Regions from separate parts of the Variovorax ureilyticus genome, predicted to be linked through region 2. Evidence: riboswitches for the same ligand, from Rfam matches in the RefSeq annotation. Region 2 holds a riboswitch; the other holds the start of a gene.
The links. Region 2 has a riboswitch for thiamine pyrophosphate ahead of thiC (phosphomethylpyrimidine synthase ThiC). Riboswitches for the same ligand answer to the same signal wherever they lie in the genome.
Positions count from the first base shown of each region.

Region 1: linked by a shared signal. The riboswitch ahead of WKW77_RS00405 (purine-cytosine permease family protein) and the one ahead of thiC (phosphomethylpyrimidine synthase ThiC) in region 2 are both predicted to bind thiamine pyrophosphate.

Region 1 is NZ_JBBKZU010000001.1:70,010-77,647, forward strand. Features, by position in the region: gene WKW77_RS00365 (DUF1090 family protein) at 16-360, shown strand; gene WKW77_RS00370 (DUF3606 domain-containing protein) at 392-574, opposite strand; tRNA gene WKW77_RS00375 (tRNA-Asn) at 738-813, opposite strand; gene WKW77_RS00380 (thiamine phosphate synthase) at 880-1,809, opposite strand; gene WKW77_RS00385 (thiazole synthase) at 1,824-2,642, opposite strand; gene thiS (sulfur carrier protein ThiS) at 2,651-2,848, opposite strand; gene WKW77_RS00395 (FAD-dependent oxidoreductase) at 2,845-3,960, opposite strand; gene thiD (bifunctional hydroxymethylpyrimidine kinase/phosphomethylpyrimidine kinase) at 4,005-4,850, shown strand; gene WKW77_RS00405 (purine-cytosine permease family protein) at 4,795-6,132, opposite strand; TPP riboswitch at 6,207-6,314, opposite strand; gene WKW77_RS00410 (NAD(P)/FAD-dependent oxidoreductase) at 6,376-7,446, opposite strand; gene fdxA (ferredoxin FdxA) at 7,404-7,638, opposite strand, start outside.
Region 2 is NZ_JBBKZU010000009.1:46,992-54,629, forward strand. Features, by position in the region: gene WKW77_RS20470 (acyl-CoA dehydrogenase family protein) at 1-795, shown strand, start outside; gene iaaH (indoleacetamide hydrolase) at 881-2,401, shown strand; gene WKW77_RS20480 (helix-turn-helix transcriptional regulator) at 2,416-3,174, opposite strand; gene WKW77_RS20485 (YchJ family protein) at 3,307-3,744, shown strand; gene WKW77_RS20490 (DUF3047 domain-containing protein) at 3,914-4,726, shown strand; gene WKW77_RS20495 (VTT domain-containing protein) at 4,764-5,726, shown strand; TPP riboswitch at 5,818-5,924, shown strand; gene thiC (phosphomethylpyrimidine synthase ThiC) at 6,011-7,638, shown strand, end outside.

The sequences.
Region 1 (7,638 bases), on a different contig from region 2:
GACCCGAACCAACCCATGAAACTGCACCTGTGCCTTGCTTCTCTGGCGATGAGCCTGCTCGTTTCGCTGCCGGCGAACGCCCAGCCGGAACCATCGAAAAAGACGGAGGCCGATTGCTATGCCCAGCAGGCGGCCCTCGAAAAGGACATGAGGGATGCGCGTTCCAGAGGACAGATGCTGCGCCGCCGGCAACTTCAGGAGTCGCTGGACGCGCTGCGTGCTCGCTGCGATGAAATCGCGTCCAGGGATACGCACGAAGCCCGCGTGATGCGACAGAAGAACGTGATCATGCAGCTCCGGCTCGACCTCGCCAGCGCCGAAGACGAGCTGCGGCGGCTTGTTTCCGAGAAGAAGAAATAAAAGCGCGAGACGACTGTCGCTGTCCGCTACGTCATTTCTTCGAAGACAGCCGATCACGTACCGCGGTGACGTGATCGCCGACGTGGCTGATGGCGTCGTGCAATTGCGCTTCGGTGCAATGCAGTTCCCGGCACCAGTACTGCAACTCGACAGGGTCCAGCGTATTGATCCGTCCGGGATCCAGCGGCTTGAAGTGGTTCATATCGACAGACATGTCTGCTCCTTCACGATTCCCCAAGCAAGTCTTATAGGAGGGGAGCGCGGCGACTTCAAGTCCGATGCGTCGAAATGCATTGATGGCCGGCAAAGACCACCAAAAGAAAATGCCCCGCCATCGTTTGGATAGCGGGGCATTCCAGAGGCCTTGCGGCTTGTAGTGGCTCCTCGACCTGGGCTCGAACCAGGGACCTACGGATTAACAGTCCGGCGCTCTACCGACTGAGCTATCGAGGAACAAGACTTAAATTATAGCGTCTTTTTTTGGCCTTCCCGAAGGCATGAAAAAATCTTTGAAGTTCTTTATCGTGCGTTCGCCGGGTCGGCGACGATGCGCATGAGTTTAGCCGCTGCAGCTTCGGGATCCGGGTCGGCGACCAGCGCGCGAACCACCGCGACCGAGCCGACGCCGGTGTCCAACACTTCGGGCATGCGTGCGACGTCGACACCGCCTATGCCGACTTGCGGATAGCCGCGCATCAGCCGTGCATAGGCTGCGAGCCGCGCAACGCCTTGCGGCGCGGTGGCCATCTGCTTGAGCGTGGTGGGATAGATCGCACCCATCGCGATGTAGCTCGGGCTCACCGCGTCGGCGCGGACCATTTCCGCGTAGCCGTGCGTGCTCACGCCGAGGCGGATGCCGGAGGCGCGGATGGTCTTCAGGGCCTCGGGTGTCAGCGCATCGAGGTCTTCCTGCCCGAGGTGCAAGCCGTAGGCTTGCGCCTCGATGGCCGCACGCCAGTGATCGTTGATGAAGAGCAGGCTGCCGGTGCCCTGGACCGCCCGGACTGCCGCGCTCACTTCGCGCGCAATCGCCTGGTCATCGCTCGACTTGAAACGCAGCTGAACGGTGGGAACGCCCGCGCGCGCCATGCGACCGACCCACTGCGCATCCGGCAGCACCGCATAGAGACCGAGCTTCTCCGGGCAGGGTGGGAATGCGTCTTCCCGAACTCCCGGAGGAAACGGCCGCATGCCGAAGTCGGCTGGATGTTCGGGCCATGCGTTAGCGTCGAACCTTCCAGCGCGTTGGGTCTGTGCCTGCCAGGCCCGCGCGAGGCATTCGGCATCGATGTCGATGAATCCGAGTGTGGTGCATGCCTGCTTGGCGCCGCGATAGATGGGATCTTCCGACGAGAAAGAGGCAGCGTCGCCGGCGAACTCGCCGAAGCGCGAGGCGTGTGCCGCGACGATGGATCGCGCAATCACGTCGGGTGTGTCAAGTTCAGTCATCGCGTTCGATGTGTTCATTGCGTGGAAGCGTGATGCCAGAACGGCGTGCCCAGCACGGGGGTGCTCGGCTGTGCGGACTCCTGCGCGGCCATGGCGCCCGCGAGGTGCGCCCCGCGGCCGGCCTGCACGGCATCCGCGAACGCGCCTGCCATGGCGACCGGGTCCTGCGCCAGTGCCACCGCGGTATTGAGCAGCACGCCGTCGAATCCCCACTCCATGACCTGGCATGCGTGAGAGGGCAGGCCCAGCCCGGCATCGACGAGCAGCGGAACATCGAGACGTTCGCGCAGCACCTGCAATGCGTAGGGATTGACGGGTCCGCGCCCGGTGCCGATCGGCGCTGCCCACGGCATCACCGCCTGGCAGCCGACGTCGACCAGCCGCTGGCACAGCACGAGGTCTTCGGTGCAATAGGGCAGCACCTGAAAGCCGTCGCGGATCAGTCGCGAGGCGGCATCGACGAGGTTCAGGGTGTCCGGCTGCAGGGTGTAGTCGTCGCCGATCAGTTCGAGCTTGATCCACGGCGTCTCGAAAAGCTCGCGCGCCATCTGCGCAGTGGCGATCACTTCCTGCACGCTGTGGCAGCCGGCGGTGTTGGGAAGCATCGGCACATCGAGGCGCTTCATCAGCTCCCAGAAGCCGTTGTCGGTGCCCGGCCCGTTCGGCGTTGCGGTCTGCCTGCGCAATGACGCGGTCAGCATCGCGGGCTTGGCGCGCCGTACCGCGGCCTCGAGAACATCGGGCGAGGGGTAGCGCGCCGTGCCGAGCAGAAGGCGGCTTTGAAAGCGCTGTCCGTAGAGAACGAGCGTGTCGCTGTCGTTTGGATGTGTCATGGTTCTTCTCAGCCCCCGGTGACCGGTCGGATGACTTCGATGCGATCGTCAGTCTGCAGCGCATGCGATTCATAGTGGGAGCGGGGCACGAACTGGCGATTCACCGCCGCGGCGAACGGCGGCGTGGCATTGATGAGGCGCAGCGCATCGGCGAGCTTCGCTTCCGGCGGCAGCGTGTGAGGAATGTCGTTGATCAGGATGTTCATGGGAGGATTTCTTCCAGGCCGGACGCCAGGTCGAATCGGCTCGCGAGGGATGAATGCCCGGTCGCGAGCAGTTCCACCGCCACGTCGAGCACCGCCGGCGCGATCATGAAGCCGTGCCTGTAGAGGCCGTTGATCTGCATGACGCCGGGCCGGGGCTGCCGCACGGCAGGCAGGTTGTCGGGCAGGGTGGGGCGGCACTGCGTCGCGATCTCGATGATGCGCGCTTCGGCAAAACCGCTGTGCACTGCGTACGCAGCACTCAGGAGTTCGAGCGTCGAACGCACGCTCGCGGGCGACATGTCGTCCGATTCGATCTCGGTGGCGCCGATCACGAACACGCTGCCGGGCTTCGGCGCGATGTAGAGCGGATAGCGCGGATGCACCAGCCGCGTGGGCCGATGCAGCGTGACCTCCGGCGCATGCACGCGGATCACTTCGCCGCGCACCCCACGCAGGGCGCTCCATTCAGGGCGCGCGCCGAGGCCGCGGCAGTCGATAACGCGGTCGGGCTGCCCGGCCTCGCCTGGCCTGAACTCATCGAGCGTGCGCGGCGAATCCCAGTGCAGGCGGACCTGCGGCATGGCCTGCAGCGTGGCGAGAAGCGCTGCGAGCAGCTCGCGGTTGTCGAGCTGGCCTTCGTCCGGCAGCAGCAGTCCTTGCGCGAACCGACGGCCGAGCGATGGTTCCAGGGCATCGATGGCGGCCGCATCCAGCTTCTGCATGGCCGGCAGTTCGGGGACGGCATCGTTCGTTCCCGTCAGCACACGGGCCAGCCGTGCCGCTTCGGAAGCGTCCTGACGATGCCAGAGCACCAGCGTGCCTTCGCGTTGAAAGAACACGGGCCTGTCGAGCGACGCGATCAGCGCGGGCCAGCGCGAAAGCGCGTAGTGCCCCATCCGGACGACCGAAGGCGGCGCCACGGCGGACTCGGCCAAGGGCGCCAGCATCGCGGCAGCCACGCGGGCCGCCGCACCGTTCGCGTCCGGGCCGCCGGCTTCGTAGAGATCCACCTTGCAGCCGGCCTGAGCCAGCGTCAGTGCGAGAAGACGCCCCATGAGGCCGGCACCAAGGATCGCGGCATGGCGGAAAGGAAATTCGATACGGCTGGTCATCGATCCCTCACGCGACACGTACGGCGTGGCCGATAATTTTCATCATGACCCATGCATTCTCCCGCTACGCCCGTGTGCTCTCGATCGCGGGCTCCGACAGCGGCGGCGGCGCCGGCATCCAGGCGGACCTCAAGACCTTTGCGGCCCTTGGCTGCTACGGCATGACCGCCATCACGGCGCTGACCGCGCAGAACACGCTGGGTGTCTCGGGCATCCACGGCGTCCCTCCCGAGTTCCTCAAGGCGCAGATCCAGGCCGTCGTCGAGGACATCGGCGTGGACGCGGTCAAGCTCGGCATGCTGCACGCGCCCGAAGTCGTCGAAGTCGTCGCCTGGGCAATCGACCACTACAAGCTGCCCAACGTGGTTCTGGATCCCGTGATGGTCGCCACGAGCGGCGACCGGCTCATCGCCGCCGAAACGGTGCAGGTGCTGGTGCGCGAGCTGTTCCCACGCGCGATGGTGGTCACGCCCAATCTGGACGAGGCCGCGCTGCTGATCGGCCATGCGATCGACAGCGTCGACGCACTGGACGACGCGGCGAGCGAGCTGCTTGCCCTGGGCGCCAGCGCGGTTCTTCTCAAGGGCGGTCATCTGCCTGGGGAGGACGTGGTCGATCTGCTCGCGCAATCCAATGGGGACCGCCTGCAGCTGGCTTCGACGCGCATCGTGAGCCGCAATCTGCACGGCACCGGGTGCACGCTGTCGTCTGCCATTGCGTCGCACCTGGCGCTCGGCTACGACCTCGCACAGGCGGTCGAGCGCGCGCGCAACTACGTCGTTGCCGCGATGGCGGCGGGCGCGGACGTGAAAGTTGGAAGCGGACATGGCCCCCTCAACCACGGGTTTGCGCCAGTGCCGACGTTCCGCCTGCCGGCGACGGGCGCGTGACCCAGGCCAGCACGAAGGTGACCGCGAGGGTCGGCAGCGCGGAACCCCACTGAGGCACCCACGCGGCGCACGAGTGGTAGATCGCGATACCGCCGATCCAGATGGCTGCCGCGGCGATGTCCACGCGCCGCGCATCGATCGCATTGACGCTGACGCTGACGCCCAGCCGCCCGAGGATCACGCCGTAGAGTGGCACGAAGACCGAGCTCAACAGCAGCAGGAACGGCTCCAGCGAGTGCATCGGGAGCACCAGCGCGAGGGCGATGCACATCGCGGCGAGCATCAGTCCCCAGCGGCGGATGCTCCATTGCGGGAACAGGCTGTGCGAAGAGACGGAGCCCGAGTAGACATCGCCGTAGGCATTGTCTAGCTCGTCGACCAGGATCAACCCCAACGCCACCAGCCCGCCCTGCGCGAGCAACAGGGCAGCGAGCATGTCGGTGCCCGGTTCCGCCACGCTGACGACCATCACGCCGAGCGCATAGCACCAGACGTTCGCGACGGCATAGCCGAGCCAGGTGCCGCCGAACGCGCCACCCAGACCGCTCCTGCTGCGTTTGCCGTGGCGGGCGTAGTCGGCAACGAGCGGCAGCCACGAGACGGGCATCGCGATCACCAGGTCCAGTGCGCCGAACATGCCCATGCTTCCATCGCCGGGGCGTGACCAGAACGCTTCGAGCCCCTTTGCATGGAGGCGCGCAGCGAACTGCCAGCTCAGCCACACCAGCGACAGGATCACGAGCGGCAGCCCGAACCGGCTGACGAAGCGCCGCACGAGCTTCACCATCGAGCCGGCGAGAAGGGCCAGCAGCACCGCACCCCAGACCAGCGTGGTGATCACCGTGCCGATGCTGCCGTCCAGCGACCAGCCGAACGCCTGCTTGCCGATGGCCTGTGTGCCTTCGCGCATGATGACGATCTCGAAGGTGGTCCAGCCGATCAGCTGGACGATGTTCAGGATCACCGGCAGTCGGGCGAATGCGCTGCCGTAGGTGGCATGCATGAGCCCTGCGCTGGCGAGGCCGCTCTCGCAGCCGATGCGGGCGGTCCAGGCCAGCAGGCCCGCGCCGATGCACGAGCCCAGCACGATCGCCACCGCGGCATCGCGTGTGCCGACCGCCGGTACGAGGAAGGCGCCGACCTGCATGACCAGCAGGCCGACCCCCAGGCTGAACCAGAGCGCCATGTGGTCGTGCCACCGGAAAACGCGTCCGGCTTCGCGAAGCGGCGTGAGCGCTTCATTGGCGCCCAAGGGCGCCTCGGTGTTGTCGGTGTTTGCCATCCATTTGCTCCAGTGCAAATTGTTTGGCAGGTGGGCGAGGCCACGGCGACGGATCCGGCACGCGAGAAAACGTGCGGCCGCCGGACCAGCTTCCCTGCGCGAGGATTACCTCAGTCAGGTTCAAAGGGACTCTCTCAGCCGACTCATCGATGAACGATGGGCCGGCACCCCTAGCGTTGCTTCAGTCTGGCGAAGCAGGATGGATTGTAGGCCCGTGGCGCGGCGCGTACGCGAGGGCGGCGGTCAGTGCTTCACGCCGAGCAGCTCGTGCAGGCGGGTGCTCGTAGTCGTGTACTGCAGCGGAATCGATTTGTCGGGAAAGACAATCGCCGTCGCGCCCCAAGCGGCCAGCGTGGCCTCGTGGAAGCCGCAGACGATCAGCTTCTTCTTGCCCGGGTAGGTGTTGATATCGCCGATCGCGAAGATGCCGCGTTCGCGCGTCTCGTACTTCTCGGTGTCGACGGGGATCTGCTTGCGGACCAGTTCGAGGCCCCAGTGGGCGATCGGTCCGAGGCGGGGGGAGATGCCGAGGCACCCGACGATCGCGTCGAAAGGTAGGAAGAGGTTCTGTGCCTCCGGCGTGATGAGCTTCAAGCCCGCATCGTCGACGGCGGAAGGCTGGCCGATGGCAAGCCGGATCGAGCCCTCCGCGACGCGCCGACGCAGCATGGCGACGGTGGCCTCGTCGCCCTGGAAGACATCGCGCCGGTGGACGAGCGTGACCTGCTTCGCAACGGACGCGAGCGCCAGTGCGGTTTCGACCGCTGCTTCGTCGCCGCCGTTGACCACGACCGTCTGCCCGGTGAAGCGGCCGAGCGCTTCACTGTCGGGGTGGTAGAAGAGCTTCGTGCCCTCCAGCCGCTCGATGCCCTCGACAGCGATCCGCTTGGGTACGAAGGCGCCGACCCCGGCCGCGATGAAAACCGTCCTGGCCAGAAAGCGCTTGCCGCGATGGGTCGCCAGCAGAATCCGTCCGTCATCCTGCCGCGCGAGCGTTTCGATCTGCTCGCCGAGGTGGAACCGGGGCTTGAAAGGTGCGACCTGCTCCAGCAGCGATTCCACCAGGCCGCGCCCGGTGGTCTTCGGCGTGCCGGGAATGTCGTAGATCGGCTTGTCGCCATACAGCTCGACGCACTGGCCGCCAGCGCGGGGCAGTGCGTCGACGATGTGACAGGAAACTTCGAGCAGGCCCAGCTGGAAGGCCTGGAACAGCCCGACCGGTCCGGCGCCGATGATCAGCGCGTCGGTTTCGATCGGGGCGGGTGCCGTGCTCAGCGCACCAGCTCCGAGATCTTGCCGGTCTTGTCCTTCCACTCTTCAGCGTCGGGCAGCGCCGGCTTGCGCTTGGTGATGCTCTTCCAGCCGTCGGCCAGGGCCAACTCGGCGTTGAGCTTGATGAAGGCGAGCTGGTCGGCCGGGAGGTCTTCCTCGGCGTAGATCGCGTTGACCGGGCATTCGGGGATGCAGACGGCGCAATCGATGCATTCGTCCGGGTCGATCACCAGC
Region 2 (7,638 bases):
GCGCAGGGCAAGATGCTCGGCGCCTTCTGCCTCACCGAGCCGCAGGCGGGCAGCGATGCCTCGTCGCTGCGCACCACGGCGCGCAAGGACGGCGACGGCTATGTGATCGACGGCGTGAAGCAGTTCATCACCAGCGGCAAGAACGGGCAGGTCGCGATCGTGATCGCGGTCACCGACAAGGGCGCGGGCAAGCGCGGCATGAGCGCCTTCATCGTGCCGACCGATGCGCCGGGCTACAACGTCGCGCGCCTCGAAGACAAGCTGGGACAGCATTCGAGCGACACCGCGCAGATCAACTTCGACGGCTGCCGCATCCCGGCCGAGAACCTGATCGGGCAGGAAGGCGAGGGCTACAAGATCGCGCTGGGTGCGCTCGAAGGCGGGCGCATCGGCATCGCCGCGCAGAGCGTGGGCATGGCGCGCAGCGCGTTCGAGTTCGCGGTCAACTACGCGAAGGAGCGCCAGGCCTTCGGCGGCTCGATCTTCGAGCAGCAGGCGGTGGGCTTCCGGCTCGCGGAATGCGCGACGCAGATCGAGGCGGCCCGCCAGCTGATCTGGCACGCCGCCAGCCTGCGCGACGCCGGCCTGCCGTGCCTCAAGGAAGCGGCGATGGCCAAGCTCTTCGCCAGCGAGATGGCCGAGCGCGTCTGCAGCGCGGCCATCCAGACGCTGGGCGGCTACGGCTACGTCAACGACTTCCCGCTGGAGCGCATCTACCGCGACGTGCGGGTGTGCCAGATCTACGAAGGCACGTCGGACATCCAGAAGCTGCTGATCCAGCGGGCGCTGGCCTGAAGCGCAGACCCCCTGTCATCGATTTCGATGACAGACAAGCGAGGCACGGCGTAGCAGCATGGGGCTCCTTGTCGGAGGTCCTGTCATGCCTTGTTCGTTCACATCTTCCGCCCTGCGTGCAGCGGCGGTGCTTTCCATCACCGCGGCCGGATTGCCGGCGTCGGCGCAATCCGCCACGCCGGATCTGGCGAAGCTGACAGCCAGCGAGGCCGCGCGGCAGATTTGTGCGGGTTCGCTCAGCAGCGAGCAGCTGGTGTCGGCCTACATCGCCAAGGCCAAGGCGAAGCCGCAGCTGAATGCCTTTGTCACGCTCGACGAAGCGGGCGCGCTGGCGGCGGCGCGTGCGGCGGACGCGGCGCGCAAGCGGGGCGGCGCCTGCCTGCCCCTGGCCGGTGTTCCGGTGGTCGTGAAGGACAACATCCAGGTGAAGGGCCTGCCCGCCACGGCCGGCACGCCCTCGCTCAAGAATTTCGTGCCCACGGCCGATGCCCCGGTGGTCGCCAAGCTGCGCTCGGCCGGCGCGATCGTGCTGGGCAAGACGCACATGCACGAACTGGCGTTCGGCGTCACTGGCTACAACCCGGCGTTCCAGACGGGCCCGGAGGTGGGCGTGCGCAATGCCTACGACAGCAGCCGCATCGCGGGCGGGTCGTCCTCGGGCACCGGCGCGGCGCTCGGCGCCCGCATGGCGCCGGCCGGTCTGGGCACCGACACCGGGGGCTCGGTCCGCATCCCGTGCGCGTTCAACGGCTGCGCTTCGCTGCGCCCGACGGTGGGGCGCTATTCGCAGGACGGCATCACGCCGATCTCGCACACGCGCGACACGGCAGGGCCGATGGCTGTCTCGGTGGCCGATGTCGCCTTGCTCGATCGCGTCATCGCCGGCGGGACGGCGGTCAAGCCGGCCAGCCTGAAGCACGTGCGGCTCGGTGTGGTGAAGGAGTTCCACGCGAACCTCGATGCCGATACGCGCGGTGCCGTCGACGCGGCGCTCGCCAAGCTGCGCGGAGCCGGCGTCACGCTGGTGGATGTGGATATGCCGAACCTGGCGGAGCTCAACGGCGCCGTCGGATTTCCGGTCGCGCTCTACGAGGCGCATGACGACATCGCGACCTATCTGGCCAGGTACCACACCGGCGTCGATCTGGCGCAGTTGGCGGCCGGGATCGCCAGTCCGGATGTCAAGGGCACTTTCGACGGCCTGATCATCCCGCGCAAGCTGCCGGCACCCAACGGCGTGGTGGATGCGAAGCCCGCCTACGACAACGCGATGGGCGTGGCCCGGCCGGCGCTGCAGAAGCTCTATCGCGACACCTTCACGAAGAACAGGCTGGATGCGCTGGTGTTCCCGACGGTGCCTCGCGTGGCGCTCGCGGCCACGCCGGATGCGAGCAGCGTGGAAAACTTCGTCGCCCTGATCCAGAACACGGACCCCGGCAGCAACGCCGGCATCCCGGGGCTGCAACTGCCTGTGGCATTGGGTGCCACGAGCGGTCTTCCCGTGGGCCTGGAACTGGATGGGCCGGCGGGCAGCGACCGCAAGCTGCTGGCGCTGGGCCTTGCGATCGAGCCCTTGCTGGGCCGGCTGCCGGCGCCGGCGAAGTAGGCGCGGACCGTTCCTCAGTCAGGGCGATCCGGCCCCGCGAGGCCGGCCAGCGCCGCGCGGCGTTCGATGCCGAGCTTGTCGAAGATGCGCCGCAGGTAGGTGCGCACGGTCGGCACGCCGATGCCCATGCGCCGCGCGATGTCCTTGTCGGTGAGTCCCCGGCACACGGCTGCCGCGACCTCGCGCTCGCGTTCGCTCAGCCGCGACCACGCGGGTGCGTTGTCGGCGGCCGCCGGCGCGGTCTTCCCCGGCGCTTCACGCCGTGCGCGTTGCAGCGCGCCGGCGAAGGCCGGTTCGATGAGGTCGAGCAGCGCCTTGTCGTGGTCGCTGAAATCGCCGCGGTCCCGGCGGCGCCAGATGCGCAGGTCGCCCAGCGCGCGGTCGCCGTGAAAGGCGTGGAGATTCATGCCCCAGTGCAGTCCGTCGCGCGAGAGGAAGTCGGTGAAGAACGCGGTTCGCATCAACTCCCGCTGCGGCATTACTTCGGTGACGCGGGTGGCATGGCGGCGCGCCTGCAGCACGAAGGTGATGGGGTCGTGGTACTGGTGCCAGCGGTTGTAGCCGTCGAGATTGGCCGGATCCATGTTGAGCGCGACCCGGCCGCCGAAGGTGCCGCTGGCGGCATCCCACACGAAGGAGGCGAACTGGTCTGCCCGCAACAGGTCGAGCAGCGCCCAGCCGGTGCGCTCGCGGACCTCGCGCTCGCTCTGGTCTTCCGCGAGCAGCGCGAAGATGCCGCGCAGCGCGTGTTGCTCCGAACCGCTCAGGTACATGGTCGCTCCATGGAAGTCGCCCGGAGCTTAGCCGCGCTGCGGGTGCCGCGCCATCGGCTCGATTCAGGGTTTGCGCGAGGCGGGCGGGGCGTGTCTGCACAATACGCGACGGCTTTCCGTCCCCGATCCCCCATGTCCAAGTCCTCTTCGGGCTCCGCCCTCGTTCAATGCCCCTGTGGGCGCCGCGATCGCAAGGGCTCTGCGCTGCCCTACGCCCAATGTTGCGGCCGCTATGTGGACGACTTCGAGCGCACGCCGGCGCCCGATGCGGAATCGCTCATGCGCTCGCGCTACACCGCCTTCGTGCGCGAGCGGGCGGACTATCTGCTCGCGACCTGGCACCGCACCACCCGCCCCGGGTCGCTCGATTTCGAGCCGGAAGTGAAGTGGCTCGGACTCGACGTCCGTTCGCGATCGGCATCGGATGCAGACCAGGCCGAAGTGGAGTTCGTCGCCCGCCAGCGCGGCAAGACCGGCGCCGCAGTGCGGCTGCACGAGCGCAGCCGCTTCGTCCGCGAACCTGACGGCGAGCTGAAACGCTGGTACTACGTCGACGGCGATCTGCGCTGATTGGCGTCGATCCGGACCATGCGGCGCTGGATTGTGTCCGCCATCGATACAGTCCGATTCCTTTTGGCCTATTTATCTTGCGACGTCGAACCCTCACACTTCGTCCTCGTGGGTAAAAGCGTCCAGCACGCTTGCCCGAAAGACCAACAACACGAGGCAGGAGTGCGACATGACGTTCAGCAAGACGGTTCGTAATGTGCAGTGGCGGCGCATCGCATCCGCGTTGCCGCTGGCGGCAGCGCTGCTGGCCGCTCCTCTGGTCCACGCGGCGGGCGAAGCACCGCTCCTGACGCCCTTCTCCAGTGCGCAGGGCGCGCAGGCACCGCAGCCGTGGCGCTTCACCACGCTGCCCAACAAGGCCGCCACGCGTTTCGAAGTGGTCCAGGAAGACGGCAAGCGCGTGCTCAAGGTCGATTCCGACCAGTCGTACGGCAACCTCGTGCATCCGACGCACCTGCCGCTGAACGTCAATTCGACGCTGGCATGGCGCTGGCGCGTCGACGAATTCGTGGAGGGCGCCGATCTGCGCACGCGCTCCGGCGACGACGGCGCGGCCAAGGTCTGCGTGTTCTTCGACTTCCCGACCGACAAGCTGCCGGTAAGCGAGCGCACACGCCTTGCGCTGGCGCGCAAGGCCACCGGCGAAGACGTGCCGAGCGAAGCGCTCTGCTACGTCTGGGACGCCAAGGAAGCCAAGGGCACGGCGTTCGCGAATGCCTTCACGAAGCGCGTGCGGATGTTCGTTCTCGAGTCCGGCCCGGCCTCCAAGCCCGGCACCTGGGTCGCGGAGCGCCGCAATCTGCTCGCGGACTACAAGCGCGCCTTCGCTGACGAGGCCGGCGATACAGTGCCGGACATCGTGGCGATCGCGATCTCGGCGGACTCGGACAACACGCACGGCCACGGCATCGCCTATTTCACCGACGTTGAACTGCACGGCGGACCTTCGACCCAGGAAGCGGCGACGCAACCCAAGGAATAGCCAGGCATCCATCCACCCTCACCTCCAGGTTCCGGAAATGAACGACTTCGTTGCACTACTCGCCAGCCAGGGTTCGGTCCTGGTGTTCGTCGCCACGCTGGCGGCGCGGCTGGGTGCGCCGGTGCCGGCCGTTCCTTTTCTCGTGGTGGCCGGTGGATTGACGGTCGACGGCGAGGTTTCGTTCGTCGCGGTCACGCTGGCGGCGCTCCTGGGCAACATCCTGGGCGACGGGGCATGGTTCGTTGCCGGGCGGCGCTGGGGTTATCGCGTGATGCGCCTGCTGTGCCGGATCTCGCTGTCGGCGGATTCGTGCGTCAAGCGCAGCGAGAACATCATCGGCCGCTGGGGCGGCCTGTCGCTGATCGCGGCCAAGTTCGTGCCGGGCGTGTCGGTGGTGGCGCCGCCGATGGCGGGTGCGCTGGGCATGTCGAACGCGCGCTTCCTGTCCTACGAGACGCTGGCCGCGCTGATCTGGACCCTGGGCTTCCTGCTCGTCGGGCGCGTGTTTCATGCGGCGATCCAGGATGTGCTGGCGGTGCTCTCCAGCGTGGGCGTGACCGCCGCGGCGGTGATCGCCGTGCTTCTCGGCGTCTTCGTCGCGTGGCGCTACTGGCAACGCCGGGTTGCGCTGCAGGCGGATGACGTCGATCGCATCGAAGTGGGCGCCTTGCGCGCAGCACTCTCGGCGGGCACGGACGTGACGGTGATCGACGTGCGTTCCAACGAGGCACGCCTTCTGGACGGCCGAGCCATTCCGGGGGCGATCGGCGTGTCGCTCAAGCACATTCCGTCGCGCATCGACGGTTTTGCGGATGGGCGGGAACTGGTCGTGTACTGCGATTGCCCGGAGGACGGCGGTGCCATTGCGGCGGCGCGTCTCTTCATCGCCGCGGGCGTGCCTCGCGTCCGCGTGCTGGCGGGCGGCATCGATGCATGGATGGCCGAGACCGCCGTCGAAGCGCCGGCCGCCGCGCCGATGGCCGTCGCCACTCCCGCATGATCGCCACCTGATTGCAGGCTGGTCGCCGGCTGACCCACGGCTGACTCCATCGCGCGTCGCTTGCTCCCCCGCGCAGCCAGCGCCTAGAATCGGCCCCGCTCCGGGGTGCGCGCAATGAGGCGCGCTGAGATGGCCAGAGGCCGAACCCGCGAACTTGATCTGGTTCATGCCAGCGTAAGAAGAGCTGCAACTCCCGCGATGCCCAAGGCCCATCATCCAAGGCCGGCATCCATCCCTGGAGCGATTGCGGAGCACCCCGTTGAACCCAACCTGGAGTGCCCCGCATGAATGCAGTCGACAAGTTCGCCTCCCTCCTCACGCTGACGCGTGAGCCTTTCCCCGCTTCTACCAAGAGCGCCATCACCGGCAGCCGGCCCGACCTGCGGGTGCCGGTGCGCGACGTGCTCTTGACCAACGGCGAGTGCGTGTCGCTCTACGACACCTCCGGCCCGTACACCGATCCTTCGGTCGAGATCGACGTGCGGCGCGGCCTGCCGGGCGTGCGCGAAGCGTGGATCGCCGAGCGCGGCGACACCGAGAGCTACGAAGGCCGCATCCACAAGGCCATCGACGACGGCGCGACGCACGCCGACCGCGATGCCCAGCGCATCGCCGAGCTGCGCGCCGGCGCCGCGAGCCTGCAGCGCACGCCGCGCCGCGCGAAGGCCGGCGCCAACGTCACGCAGATGCACTACGCGCGCCGCGGCATCGTCACGCCCGAGATGGAATACGTCGCGCTGCGCGAGAACGGCCGCCGCGAATGGATGGCCGAGTACATGGCCGATGCGGCGCGCGAGAAGCGCCTCGCCGGCAACCCGATGGGCGCGAGCATCCCGAAGATCATCACGCCCGAATTCGTGCGCGACGAAGTGGCGCGCGGCCGCGCGATCATCCCGGCCAACATCAACCACCCGGAAGTCGAACCGATGGCGATCGGCCGCAACTTCAAGGTCAAGATCAACGCCAACATCGGCAACTCGGCCGTGACCTCGAGCATCGAGGAAGAGGTGGAGAAGCTCGTGTGGGCGATCCGCTGGGGCGCCGACAACGTGATGGACCTTTCCACCGGCCGCAACATCCACACCACGCGCGACTGGATCGTGCGCAACAGCCCGGTGCCGATCGGCACGGTGCCGATCTACCAGGCGCTCGAGAAGGTGGGCGGCATCGCCGAGGACCTCACCTGGGAGATCTACCGCGACACGCTGATCGAGCAGGCGGAGCAGGGCGTCGACTACTTCACCATCCACGCGGGGCTGCGGCTGCCGTTCATCCACCTCACGGCCAACCGCCGCACCGGCATCGTCTCGCGCGGCGGCTCGATCATGGCCAAGTGGTGCATCGCCCATCACAAGGAGAGCTTCCTCTACACGCACTTCGAGGACATCTGCGAGATCATGAAGGCCTACGACGTGAGCTTCTCGCTCGGCGACGGCCTGCGGCCCGGCTGCGCCTCGGATGCCAACGACGAGGCCCAGTTCGCCGAGCTGCGCACGCTCGGCGAGCTCACGCAGATCGCGTGGAAGCACGATGTGCAGACCATGATCGAAGGCCCGGGCCATGTGCCGATGCACCTGATCCAGGCCAACATGGACGAGCAGCTCAAGCACTGCCACGAGGCGCCCTTCTACACGCTCGGCCCGCTGACCATCGACATCGCGCCGGGCTACGACCACATCGCCAGCGCGATCGGCGCCGCGATGATCGGCTGGTTCGGCACCGCGATGCTGTGCTACGTCACGCCGAAGGAGCACCTGGGCCTGCCGGACCGCGACGATGTGAAGCAGGGGATCATCGCGTACAAGATCGCGGCGCATGCGGCGGACGTCGCCAAGGGGCACCCCGGTGCGCGGGCGCGCGACGACGCGCTCTCGCAGGCGCGCTTCGACTTCCGCTGGCAGGACCAGTTCAA